3 regions of the Leuconostoc mesenteroides subsp. mesenteroides ATCC 8293 genome follow, and region 1 is predicted to be linked to each of the others. Evidence: predicted binding sites of a transcription regulator. Region 1 holds the regulator's gene; each other region holds the start of a gene.
The links. Region 1 encodes LexA, which represses DNA repair genes until DNA is damaged. Its sites were predicted from a motif close to CNAACANNTGTTNG; they were not measured.
Positions count from the first base shown of each region.

Region 2: a site for LexA is predicted at 925-938, ahead of LEUM_RS03220 (FtsK/SpoIIIE family DNA translocase). Genes of this name have one in related genera too.
Region 3: a site for LexA is predicted at 1,439-1,452, ahead of parE (DNA topoisomerase IV subunit B). Genes of this name have one in related genera too.

Region 1 covers NC_008531.1:1,197,840-1,202,400, reverse strand. The annotation lists gene carB (carbamoyl-phosphate synthase large subunit) at 1-227, shown strand, start outside; gene pyrF (orotidine-5'-phosphate decarboxylase) at 272-967, shown strand; gene pyrE (orotate phosphoribosyltransferase) at 968-1,600, shown strand; gene lexA (transcriptional repressor LexA) at 1,640-2,278, opposite strand; gene LEUM_RS05875 (YneF family protein) at 2,528-2,764, shown strand; gene LEUM_RS05870 (lysophospholipid acyltransferase family protein) at 2,775-3,413, opposite strand; gene LEUM_RS05865 (tRNA1(Val) (adenine(37)-N6)-methyltransferase) at 3,473-4,237, shown strand; gene LEUM_RS05860 (GIY-YIG nuclease family protein) at 4,234-4,506, shown strand.
Region 2 covers NC_008531.1:625,712-630,272, forward strand. The annotation lists gene LEUM_RS03205 (AI-2E family transporter) at 1-185, shown strand, start outside; gene LEUM_RS03210 (tRNA (cytidine(34)-2'-O)-methyltransferase) at 182-694, shown strand; tRNA gene LEUM_RS03215 (tRNA-Glu) at 767-838, shown strand; gene LEUM_RS03220 (FtsK/SpoIIIE family DNA translocase) at 994-3,360, shown strand; T-box leader at 3,593-3,810, shown strand; gene thrS (threonine--tRNA ligase) at 3,888-4,561, shown strand, end outside.
Region 3 covers NC_008531.1:1,348,175-1,352,735, forward strand. The annotation lists gene parE (DNA topoisomerase IV subunit B) at 1-1,417, opposite strand, end outside; gene plsY (glycerol-3-phosphate 1-O-acyltransferase PlsY) at 1,595-2,209, shown strand; gene dtd (D-aminoacyl-tRNA deacylase) at 2,203-2,652, opposite strand; gene LEUM_RS06670 (RelA/SpoT family protein) at 2,813-4,561, opposite strand, start outside.

The sequences.
Region 1 (4,561 bases):
ATAAAATTTCGGAATCAGATAATAATGCGGTTGCAGCACTGCGTCAACAAAAAGTGCAGGTTGTTATTAACACAACTCAAGCAGATGACCGTGCTGAAAGCGATGGCCGCTTGATTAGAAATGCTGCGATTGAAAATGCCGTGCCTTTGTTTACTGCCTTAGACACAGTTAGTGCCTTCTTAGAAGTATTAGAGTCGCGCAGTTTTACAGTGAAAGAAATGCACTAAACTTTTTCAAATAAGCTTCGGCTTATGTACATAGGAGGATCATAATGACAGAACAGCCAGTTTTTATTGCTTTGGACTTTCCTGATGCAACTACTACTTACAAATTTTTGAAGCCTTTTTCAGATTTAGTAGAAAAGCCAGCATTGAAAGTTGGTATGGAACTTTTTTATCGTACGGGACCAGAGTTCATCACAGAACTACGTGCATTGGGCTATACGATTTTCTTAGATTTAAAACTTTACGATATTCCAAACACTGTTGGTCGTGCAGTCGCTAATATATCAAAACTAGATGTACAATATTTAACTCTGCATGCAGCTGGAGGGAAAAAAATGCTAGAAGCAGCTGTTGCCAATAAAAGTGAAGCGTTAAAATTACTTGCAGTGACGCAGCTAACTTCTTTTTCTGAAGCTGAGATACAAGAGATACAATTAACCACAGCAACTATTGAAGAAAGTGTTGCACATTTGGCTGAGCTTGCTTACTCGGTGGGCATAGACGGGACAATTAGTTCACCCTTAGAGGCTGGTTTAATTAAGTCACACACGAATGATCGATTTTTACGTATCACACCTGGTATTCGTTTAGCTGGTGATGAAGCTGGAGATCAAGTGCGTGTAACTACGCCAGCGGAAGCCAAGAAATTGAATTCAACTGGATTAGTTGTTGGTCGATCAATTACACAATCGACCAACCCAGTGGCTGCATATCAATGTGTTGTCAATGAATGGAGAAAATAAATGACAGACTATAAACAACAAGTAGCTAATGATTTACTTGAAATTGGTGCCGTAAAATTTTCGCCAGAAGAACCTTTCACGTGGGCCTCGGGTATTAAGAGTCCAATATATACAGATAATCGGATGACCATTGGTTTCCCTTCGGTACGTCAAAATATATACAAAGGGCTGTCTGAACTAATAAAAAAAGAATATAGTGACGTTGAGATTATTGGTGGAGTGGCTACTGCAGGTATTCCACATTCAGCTTGGGTAGCTGAAGAATTAAATAAACCAATGGTCTATGTACGTTCAAAACCCAAAGATCACGGGGCAGGTCGTCAAACGGAAGGTGCATTGGTAAAAAATCGTAAAGTCGTTCTGATTGATGATTTGATATCAACAGGTGGGTCTGTGTTGGCCGCAGTAAATGCGGTGCGTAAGGAGGGAGCAAGTGTCCTTGGTGTTGTTTCCATATTTTCTTATGAATTACCAGCTGGTAAAAAAAATTTTGCTGAAGCAGGACTAACATTTAACTCACTGACAACATATTCACAACTAATTGAAACAGCCGTTAAGCGTGGGGATCTCGATAAATCACAAGTTGAAACCTTACAAAACTGGAAGGAAAATCCAAATGCTTGGCAAGCATAATAAAAAGGCTCATCAGAGATGAGCCTTTTTATTTGGTTTTTAATAAATAGCGTCGCGATACAGTCCGATTACTTTTCCTAAAATAGAGACTTTTTGCAAAATAATTGGCGCCATGCTGTTATTTTCAGGTTGTAAGCGATAATGATCGGCTTCACGGAAAAAACGCTTAACTGTCGCTTCATTGTTATCATTCATTGCGACAACAACATCACCATTATCAGCATTCTCTTGCTTACGTACGATAACTTTGTCTCCATCTAGAATGCCAATGTTAACCATTGAATCACCATGAACATTAAGCATGAATAGGTCACCATCAAATTGCATTAAATTATCTGGGATAGGGAAAAATTCAGTTGCTTCTTCTTCTACTGCCAAAATTGGTGTACCCGCTGTAACCATTCCAAGTACCGGAATTTTTCCGGGTGTGGTTGAAATCCCAAGCATCTCTAAACCAATATCGGTTACTTCAATCGCACGAGCTCTTGGTTTAGAAGCATCTTTTAAAAGATAACCTTTTTTTACCAGACGTTCGATGTGACCGTGAATAGTTGAAGAAGATGATAATCCAACAGCTTCACCAATTTCTCGGACGGTTGGTGGGTAACCATTTTCTGATTGTGCTTCATGAATAAATCGAAGCACTTGAATTTGTTTGCTTTCTTGTGTAATTGCCATGATGGGTTTCCTACTTGTTAAATTTACTATCATCAGTATAACGGAAAAACACGAACAAATCAAACGTTTGTTCGTTATTTTTTTAAAAATTCAACCTAATATTAAATAAATAATAAAAAATTCGTGTTATTTATTTTTATAACGAACAAAATGGTTCATATTGAAAACGTTAACTCTGCAAGTTATTATAGCACGCCTTTGCTGGCTGTGCTATAATAATTATCAGACATTTTAGTAAGGAGAATATGCATGATTAGCACATGGCTAGCAATTTTGATTGCAGTGTTAACTTTAATTATTGGTTTGGTCGGTGGCTTTTTCTTGGCACGTAACTCAATGAAGAGTTATCTTGCAAAAAACCCACCTATTTCAGAAGAAATGATGAAATCAATGATGATGTCAATGGGACAAAAACCATCTCAAAAGAAATTGAACCAAATGATGGCTCAGATGAAGCAACAAAGTGCCAATTCGCAAAAAAAATAAGCCAATCGGCTTATTTTTTTTCTGAACGTTTTGGATCTACATATTTCCAAGTTGGGTCAATCTCAGCATCTAATTCTTGGAAAGCTGCTTGCATCTGCTCAGTATATTTAGCAATATTTTCCTTGTTCAATCGGTCTTTACGATCAATAATAATTGGCTCACCAAAATTAACTGTGGTATTATTACGTTTGAAAAGTTGACTGAACTTTACAGGGCCTTGATATACAGCTGGTACGATTGCCTTTCCAGCCATTCGTGCAATTAGAATGGAACCTGATTTTAAATCATCACTGTGTCTAGAACCAGAAGGAAACATTATTAAAGAGCGCTTGCCATCTTTTAATTCGCGTACAGGTATTTTGATGACGCTTGGGCCAACATTTTCACGATCAACTGGGAATGCGCCGGCTGATTTGATTAACCATGCAAGTGGCTTGAATTTAAATAATTCAATTTTTGCCATGAAAATAAAGTGTTTTGGGTAGGCTGCCACAGCATACCATACTGGATCCCACCAAGTGCGGTGTGGACCAACTAGCACATAGTTATCGTTTTGGGGTATTCTGTCGCGATTCATGTATTTAATGCGGCCAGTAACTGCCCATATTAAAGCAACAGCAATGCCGCGTAAAAAATCATAGAATTTCATATTTATTTACCTCATAAATTAATCATTTCAATTTTACAGATAAACAGAAAGAAACGCAAATGACACAACCATTTCTTAAAGCAAATGAACGTATTGATGGACTTCCATCACAAAATATTAATATCATCCAGAATCCAGACATGTTTTCATATTCCTTAGACGCGATTTTATTAGCACATTTTGCTGATGTAAAAGGAAAAGGTAAAGGGTTATCTGTTGATTTGGGATCAGGTACTGGCGCGGTTGGGCTTTTTTACGCTCCAAAAGTGACTGGGGAAATAAAGTTAGTCGAGATACAACCAGAATTAGCTGAAATGGCACAACGTAGCATTGAACTGAACAATTTACATGAACGTGTTTCAGTCGTTCAGGCTGACATGAAAGATATATTTAATGAAATTAAACCTGGCTCTGTTGAAACTATTCTGACTAATCCACCTTATTTTCCCTTAACTGAGACTACCAAGACTAATATAGATAAACATTATGAAATTGCGCGCCACGAGTTGATGATTAACTTACCTGAACTGGCCCAAATTGCCAATAAACTGCTGAAAAATAATGGTAAGGTCTATATGGTACACCGGCCGGAAAGGCTAGCAGATATATTTGCAGCGTTTGCTGCACGAAAGCTTATGATTAAAAGAGTTCAATTTGTTTATGGAAAGGCAAACCGCGAAGCCAATATGGTTTTAATAGAAGCCATTAAATCTGGCCGACCAGGTGGCGTGCGCATTATGCCACCCCTTATCGCCTATACTGATGACAATGACTATACATCAGAGGTTCACGACATCCTTTATGGTAAAGCGTGGCATGAATGAAGTATTATTATTTTTATGTTTTATATACAGCGGATGGTTATTTTTATGGTGGATTCACGGATAACGTACAACGTCGTCTAGCGACACATGAGTCTGGTAAAGGGGCTAAGTTTACCCGCGTAAAGTCGCGGCATCCATTAAAATTGATTCACTATGAAGAGTTCCAGACAAAGAGCGAAGCGTTAAAAGCAGAGGCAAATTTTAAGAAATTAACACGAATTAACAAGGAAAAGTATTTATTAGTACACCACGTAATCAAAATTTGGTAATATGCTTGTCAAGGAACCAAAAATAATGTAAAATGTAATATGTTGTGAAAAGCAG
Region 2 (4,561 bases), 570 kb from region 1:
CGTTATCAATTCACCCTGTTACTGTTATCGTTGTGTTATTGAGCAGTGGACATATTTTTGGTGTATTAGGTATTGTGTTAGCGGTGCCATCATATGCTGTAGCTAAAGTGTTTGTTACACACATCTATGATTGGTGGCGTGCAAACTCAGATTTATTTGAAGTAGAGGAAGTAGCTGAAAAATGACGAATCATATTGTTTTATTTGAACCTTTAATGCCTGCTAATACGGGAAATATTGCTCGTACGACTGCTGGAACTGATGCAGTCTTACATTTAATTGAACCGTTGGGGTTTGAACTTGATGACAAACACGTTAAACGTGCCGGGTTAGATTATTGGGATCATGTAAAGTTGGTGAAACACCCAAGCTTGCCTGATTTTCTAGACACTTTAGCAGAAACAGACAACTTATACTTGGTTTCTAAATTTGCTAACCAAGACTACACACAGCCTAATTACGCACAAAATGATACTGACAATTACTTCTTATTTGGAAAAGAAACCACAGGGCTACCAGAAGTATTTATGCGTCAAAATCCGGAGAAGGCTATTCGTATCCCACAGGATGATTCACATGTTCGTTCGTTGAATTTATCGAATACTGTCGCAATTGTGCTTTATGAAGCATTGCGCCAGCAATCTTTTTCAAATTTAGAAACAACTCACACATACGAGCAAGACAAACTGAAATAAACAGTTGACAGATATAAATTTCCCTGATAAACTAATATAGTTGTTTCGTTACAATGAACAACTATTGACCATGGCTCGTTGGTCAAGTGGCTAAGACGCTGCCCTTTCACGGCGGAATCGAGAGTTCGATTCTCTCACGAGCTACTAAAAAGCGCAACTCTGGTTGCGTTTTTTTGTGTTTAAAAATTAAATTTTTGAAATAGAGTTAAGCAAAGCTTAAGAATTTGATGTGAACATTTGTTCGAGTTTCAAAAATGATAAAATAAAGTGTTAGAATGAACTGACTAAGAGGTGGAACTTTGGCGACAAGAAAGACTACACAAAGACGGCGTACAACACGTGGTAAAAATAGTAAAAAAAAGAACCCTTTAGTTCAAAACCTATGCTTCTTGGGTGGTATTGTCTTAGGTATACTAGGTATATTTAAGCTTGGCATATTAGGGGTATTTATTGCTGACATTTTCCGTTTTTTCTTTGGAAACATGTATCTTGTGATTTTAATACCTATGACATTATTTTTAGGGTACTATTTTATTACTCGAAAAACACCTAAAATAGCAACTCATTTTTGGGTTGGCGCTTTTATGATGTTCATTGCTATTGAGACAATTTCATCATTGTTATTTTTTGAATACACACTAAAAAATGCAGATGGATATGTTGGCGAAGTGGTGCGGTTAATTGGTCAAGATTTTGTCAATCAATCAGCAAACACACCGGTTGGCGGTGGTATAATCGGCGCGGCATTATATCATCTACTGTTTATGTTAATGTCTAGCATTGGCACGTGGATTGTAACAATAATCTTATTATTCAGTGGTATTGCAATCTTTTTCCGTATTCCAGCTCGTGACATTGTTCAGCAAGGTGTTGAAAAAGCTCATGAAGGGGTTACTCATATTCAGGAAAAACGAGCTAATGAAAAGCCAACCCGACAATCGCTTTTCAAACGTGATAGACACAAGAAAGATATTACTGATTATGGAGATGATCCATTAGGTGTGAGCCGAGATGATAGTTTGTCAACCGATGTTCTCCCAAAAATAGAAAAAGACGTCAATCCACCTAGTGTTCATGAAAATTTCAATGAGCCTGAAATTAAATGGAATGGTCCTATAGCGCCTCAACCAACAAAAAAGTCTTCCAAAGATCAGGCCGAAAAGACTTCTGTTAGTGATAGCGAAGTTTCTACAGATATGTTGGAAAAAGAAAATCCGGATTACCAGTTACCAACTGCTGACCTATTAACGCAATTAGCGCCTACAGACCAAACAAAAGAGTTTAAAGGTTTAACCGACAAATCGCGTCTTGTCCATGATACGCTGCAAAGCTTTGGTGTTGAGGCGGAAGTGACCAGTGTCTCATTAGGACCTACGGTAACTCAATATGAGTTGAAACCAGGGCAAGGCGTTAAAGTAAATCGAATTGCTAATCTATCGGATGATTTAGCATTGGCATTAGCTGCAAAATCAATACGAATTGAGGCGCCAATCCCCGGTAAACCCTATGTTGGTATAGAGGTTCCTAATGATACTCAGGCAACTGTTGGATTCCGAGACATGATTGAGAATGCGCCATTTGATGATAATCCACTCAATGTGCCACTTGGCCGAGATGTAACAGGAAATATTATCATGGCAGACTTATCGGCTATGCCTCATTTGCTTATTGCTGGATCTACTGGATCTGGAAAATCAGTAGGGCTTAATGGTATTATTGTATCTATCCTTTTGCGTGCAAAACCTAATGAAGTTAAATTAATGATGGTTGATCCAAAAGTTGTTGAGTTATCTATTTATAACGGGATACCACACTTGCTGACACCAGTTGTTTCGGAGCCCCGTAAAGCAGCGAAGTCTTTGCAAAAAGTTGTTGACGAGATGGAAAATCGTTACAAGCTTTTAGCTCAATTTGGAAAACGTAATATTGGTGAATATAATGCGGCGGTTGAAAAGCAGAATGCTGAAGCTAAGGAAACAGATCAGCCAATTATGCAACCAATGCCATATATTGTTGCTATTGTAGATGAATTCGCTGACCTAATGAGTACGGTGGGTAATGAAATTGAAGTTTCTATCGCGCGCCTTGGTGCTAAAGCTCGTGCAGCCGGTATTCACATGATTTTGGCCACACAGCGACCTGACGTTAAAGTGATTAACGGTACTATAAAAAGTAATATTCCTGGTAGAATTGCTTTTAGAACAGCTTCTGGAATTGATTCACGCACTATTCTGGACAGTAATGGTGCTGAGAAGCTGCTCGGAAAAGGGGATATGATTTTTGCACCGCCCGGTAAGCCGACACAACGTGTTCAAGGTGCATTTATTAGTAACACTGATGTGACTAATATTGTTGAATTTGTTAAGTCACAACAAGAGGTTCAGTATTCCGATGCAATGACTGTTACAGATGAAGAGATTGCTCAAGATAATTCGGAAAATGCTGATGGAAATAGTGATGATGAGTTATTCCAAGAAGCTTTGCAATTTGTTATTGAACAACAAAAAGCCTCAACATCACTGTTACAACGTCGTTTCAGGATTGGTTATAATCGAGCCGCTCGATTAATTGATGATTTGGAAGCAGGCGGTTACATTGGACCAGCAGACGGATCACGGCCAAGACACGTCAATATTTCAGATGGTAGCTCTGGGATAGAAAGTTAGCATTAGTTTCAAACTAAGTAGTATGATTATATTTTTTGAGTAGAATTAAATGATTAAGCAAACAGGAGAATAATAAAAATGGCACTTACAAAAAATCAAATTGCTGCACTACAAAATGTTTTTGATAATGGTATTTTAGATCATGATGTCGAGGCATTAGAAGCGCTAAAGATTGTATTAGCAGATTTAAAAAAATAATTGCAACACAGCAAAAAAAATGTTATGATGTTTCTCAGAAACATTGATAAGGACAACTCGATTGTCATGCACTTAAAGAGAGTTCATGTTTGGTGAAAATGAGCAGTGCATACATAAGAGACTACCTTTGAGTGGTGATTTAGTAGTTTTAAATGAAAAGTTGCCCGGGTGATACCGTTATATATCATTTGAGAGAAATAGGAATTTTTCCTGTTTTAAACTTGGGTGGTACCGCGGTAAAACGTCCCTTTAGATCTAATAAGGATCTGAAGGGACGTTTTTGTTTTATTAATGTAAAATACTAGAATGGAATTTGAAAGGAAAATAGCATGGCAGAAATCAGTCTTACATTCCCAGATGGCGCTATTAAAAAGTTTGATGAAGGGATTAAGCCAATTGGGGTTGCCGAAAGTATTTCAAAGTCATTGGCAAAGAAGTCAGTGTCAGGAAAAATAAATGGTTCATACATTGGCATGAACGATGTTATTACTGAAAGTGGCGATTTTCAACTAATCACTACATCAGATAGCGAAGCATTAGATCTACTTCGTCACTCAGCATCTCATTTATTAGCACAAGCATTAAAGCGAATTCCAAAATTTGCTAACATTCATTTTGGAGTTGGTCCTTTTATTGAAAATGGCTTCTATTACGACACAGATAATGGGGCTGGCAATCAAGTGTCAATCGAAGATTTCCCTGAAATCGAGGCGATTATGCACAAAATTGTGAAAGAGGATCTACCAATTCTTTCTCGCGAAATCACACGTGATGAAGCATTAGAAATATTTGCTGATGATCCATATAAAGTTGAGTTAGTAAATGATCTACCAGTCGATGAAAAGATCACAATTGCTGTTCAAGGAGATCATATTGAGCTTGATAAGGGTGGTCTGGTACCATCAACGGGTTGGATTAAGCATTTTAAGCTTACTTCAGTGGCTGGCGCTTACTGGCGTGGAGATTCAAGCAACCCAATGATGCAACGAGTATATGGAACGGC
Region 3 (4,561 bases), 150 kb from region 1:
TTTCTTCGTTTTTTAAAATATCTGCTAACTTAGCTTTTTCAGTGTTTAGTACTTTTCCACGTAGCGGCAAAATGGCTTGGAACTTACGGTCACGACCTTGCTTTGCAGAGCCCCCGGCTGAATCACCCTCGACTAGAAAGAGCTCATTTTTATCAGCATTTTTAGATTGGGCAGGTGCTAGCTTCCCGGAAAGCAGACGATCTTTCGCCCCTTTAGTTTTACCAGTGCGACTTTCGTCGCGGGCGCGACGAGCTGCTTCTCGAGCTTCGCGCGCGCGAAGTGCCTTACGGATTAAGTTTTGTCCGAAGTCACCATTTTCCATTAAGAAGCGTCCAAGAGTTTCATTAACCACAGAGTCAACAATACCACGTGCCTCTGGCGTTCCTAGTTTATCTTTGGTCTGTCCTTCAAACTGCAAAAACTGTTCTGGAACACGCAATGAAATAACAGCTGATAATCCTTCACGGACATCCGTGCCTTCTAAGTTTTTATCTTTATCTTTTAGTAAGTTGACTTTTCGTGCATATTCATTAAAAGCCTTTGTCCACGCAGTTCGGAAACCGACTTCGTGGGTTCCACCATCCTGTGTACGGACATTGTTAACAAATGAAAGAAGTGTTTCAGAGTAACCATCATTGTACTGCGCTGCAACATCAACAACAATACTCTCTTGTTCACCCTCAAAGGTCATAACTGGTCCGATAGTTTCTTTGTCTTCATTCAGAAAACCAACAAACGCTTCAAGACCTTTTTCATAATGATATTCTTCAACACGAACCGGATCAACTCTTTCGTCGGTTAACGTAAACTTAACACCACTCATTAAGAACGACGATTCACGCAAACGTTCTGCTAAAATATCAAATTTATAAACCGTAGCACTAAAAATTGTCGCATCTGGCTTGAAAGTAACCGTTGTCCCTGTTGGTTCCTTAGTTTTACCTAAATCTCGTAAGGTACCAACTGGATTACCACCATTCACGAATTCTTCTTGCCACTTATGGCCTTCGCGAACAATGGTTACCGTTAAGCTCTCCGACAATGCATTAACAACAGAAGAACCAACACCGTGTAACCCACCGGAAGTCGCATAGCCACCCTGCCCAAACTTTCCGCCGGCATGTAAAACTGTTAAAATAACTTCTGGTGTGGGTTTACCAGACTCATGCATGCCAATTGGCATCCCACGGCCAAAGTCTTGTACGGTGATAGCGTTATTATCATGTATCGTAACGCGAATTTCATTTCCATAGCCACCAAGTGCTTCATCAACAGCATTGTCAACGATTTCATAGACCAAGTGGTGCAAACCACGACCATCTGTTGAACCGATATACATTCCTGGACGTTTACGAACGGCCTCAAGTCCTTCTAAAATTTTTATTGAATCTGAATCATAATGATTTTTTTCTGGCATATTAATCTATCCTTCGATACACGAACCAGTGTTCGTGCGCTAATGTCAATCTATTTTATCATAGATGAAAATCTTGTTTCTGACAAGTGTCAATATTTTATTTTCAATAAGTTATGCCATATACTACTTAAATATATGGTAAACTTGTACTTGCTTTTATATTAAAGGGGTTTTTTTATGTTTACTACTATATTAATGTTTATACTCTCTTACTTGAGCGGATCTCTAGTCCCAGGATTTTGGGTAGGTAAAATCTTTTACCATAAAGATATTCGCGATGAGGGGTCAGGTAACATTGGTACTACCAATTCATTCCGTGTTTTGGGTATCCGAGCTGGCATAACTGTGCTGGCACTTGATATGCTTAAAGGTACGGCAGCAGGCTTGCTTCCCTTATTGTTCCATAGTAGCATTAATCCAATGTTAGTGGGTATTGGTGCTATACTGGGACACACGTTCTCCATCTGGATTGGCTTTAAAGGTGGTAAAGCAGTTGCTACTTCAGCTGGTGTATTACTTGCCTATAATCCCATATTTTTCATCATCATCATTAGTATTTTCGTTATTTTATTGTCAATTAGTTCAATGGTATCTCTGAGCTCTATGATTAGTTTCTCATGCGCCGTCCTAATATCACTATACTATCATGATTGGATACTAACGATAGTTGCTACCATATTAACAATTTTTGTTTTCTACCGCCATCGTACAAATATTTCCCGAATCAGAAATGGTACAGAAAGTACTATACCATTTGGCTGGTATTATAACCACAAGAAAAGCGCTCATTGAGCGCTTTTTGTATCGAATAAAATTGTCACCGGTCCATCGTTTGTTAAGCTAACTTGCATATCCGCTCCAAATTCTCCAGTTTCAACCTGTAATCCACTTTCCCTTAATGTCGCATTGAATTGATTATACATAACAGTCGCAAATTCTGGTGCCCCTGCCTTGGTAAAACTTGGACGATTTCCTTTTTTAGTATCAGCAAACAACGTAAATTGTGAGATAGATAAAATAGCGCCAGAAACGTCTTCGATACTACGATTCATCCGGCCGCTTTCATCTTCAAAAATTCGTAAATTATGTATTTTCCGAACTAAATAATCTATATCTGCTTGCTCGTCACCGTCAGCAACGCCAACTAACAATACATATCCTTTGTTAATTGCTCCTTTTACTTGGTCGTCAATTTTAACACTAGCTTTGCTTACGCGTTGCAATACAACTTTCATGCTATCTCCATTCTAAAAATACATTTACTTGCTAACATCATACGTGAAAAACGATATCGTATCAAGAACTTTCAAACGTCTTCCAGTTTTGACACAATTTTTATCATAAAAAGCCTCAAAATTGTTTTATTTGAGGCTTATCAACATATTTTGACATATTTTAATGAAATGTGCGTTCCACATCGTATACTGCTGGTAGATTGTTTAGAGAATCCATAATTGCTGTCAGCTGTTCTGAATTTTTGACACCTATTGATAGAGAAACTTGCGCCATCCCGTTTTTTGTCACATGACCGTTAACAGAATTAACATAGCGCGTTCGTCCATTAACACTACGAAGTACATCGTTTAGCAATCCACCGCGATTTTCACCATGAACAGTCAAATCAGCATCATAATTAGGTTTTGAGCCATTTTCATCTTCCCACTGTACATCCACAAGACGTTGTCCTTGAAGTTGAGCGGCTCGAATATTTGGGCACCCCACACGATGAACAGAAATACCACGTCCCTTCGTGATATAACCTTTAACATCGTCTCCTGGAACTGGTGTACAACATCGACCTAAACGTACTAATAAATTATCCACTCCTGCAATAACAATATCATCAGCCGTTGATTTTTGTCGTTTGGTGAAAGCTGTTTCATCACGAGTGATTTCGTGGCCTTCCTCCAGCATTTCACGCTGTAATTCTGCTGTAGCAGCTTCCTCATTAGCCTCTCGTATCTTTTCGGTTAATTTATTAGCCACACCAGGTACAGCAATATCGCCAAATCCTATTGCTGCCAACATATCATCTGGCGTATGATAGTGCATCTTATCTGCGGTTTCTTGAATATTTTCTGGCGTCAGAATCTCAGCAGGATTGAAATTATTGTCTCTTAGGTTTTTAGCTAACAATTCACGCGCTGCGGCGATGTTGTCTTCTCTATCCAACTGCTTAAAATACTGCTTAATTTTGTTTCGTGCTCGGCGTGTCGAAACAATCTCTAACCAGTCACGGCTTGGTTTAGCATTAGCAGAAGTGATAATTTCTATAATATCACCGGTTTTTATTTTATAATCCAGTGGTACGATTCGACCATTTATTTTTGCACCAGTTGTTTTAATCCCAATATTTGTATGGATTGAAAACGCCATATCCAACGGTCCGGCACCTTTAGCCAGTTCGAACACATCACCACGAGGTGTAAACGCATAAACACGATCAGAAAACAAATCACCCGTTACACCATCCATAAAGTCTTCGGCATTTTTGGCATTTTCTTGCAGTTCTAATATGCCTTGGATGACATTTAAGGCTTGCTGACTGTTATCATCGACATTTGCCTCTTTATTTGAGCCCCGATTTTTTTTATATGCCCAATGTGCAGCTACTCCATATTCAGCCACTTCATGCATATGATGCGTACGAATTTGCACTTCCAATGGACGTCCGTCAGGACCAATAACTGTGGTATGTAAACTTTGATATCCGTTCGCTTTTGGCAATGCAATATAATCTTTAAAACGGCCAGGAATCGGTGTCCATTTTGAGTGTATTGCTCCTAATACAGCATAAGTGTCCGGAATCGAATCCGTTAATACACGAACAGCCAATAAATCATAAATTTCTTCAAAAGCCTTATGCTTATCCACCATTTTTCGATAAATTGAGTAAATATGCTTTGGACGACCATACACATCAACATGACTTAATTCAAGATCTTTTATCGCACCATTAATCTGGTCTACTGCTTCCTGTACGTAGCTAATTCGTTCTTCGCGCTTCATATTCATCAGTGAAGCAATATGATAATATTGCTCGGGATCAATATAACTTAAGGATAAGTCTTCAAGTTCCCACTTAATCGTACTAATACCAAGGCGGTCAGCCAGTGGCGCGTAGATTTCCAATGTTTCTTTTGC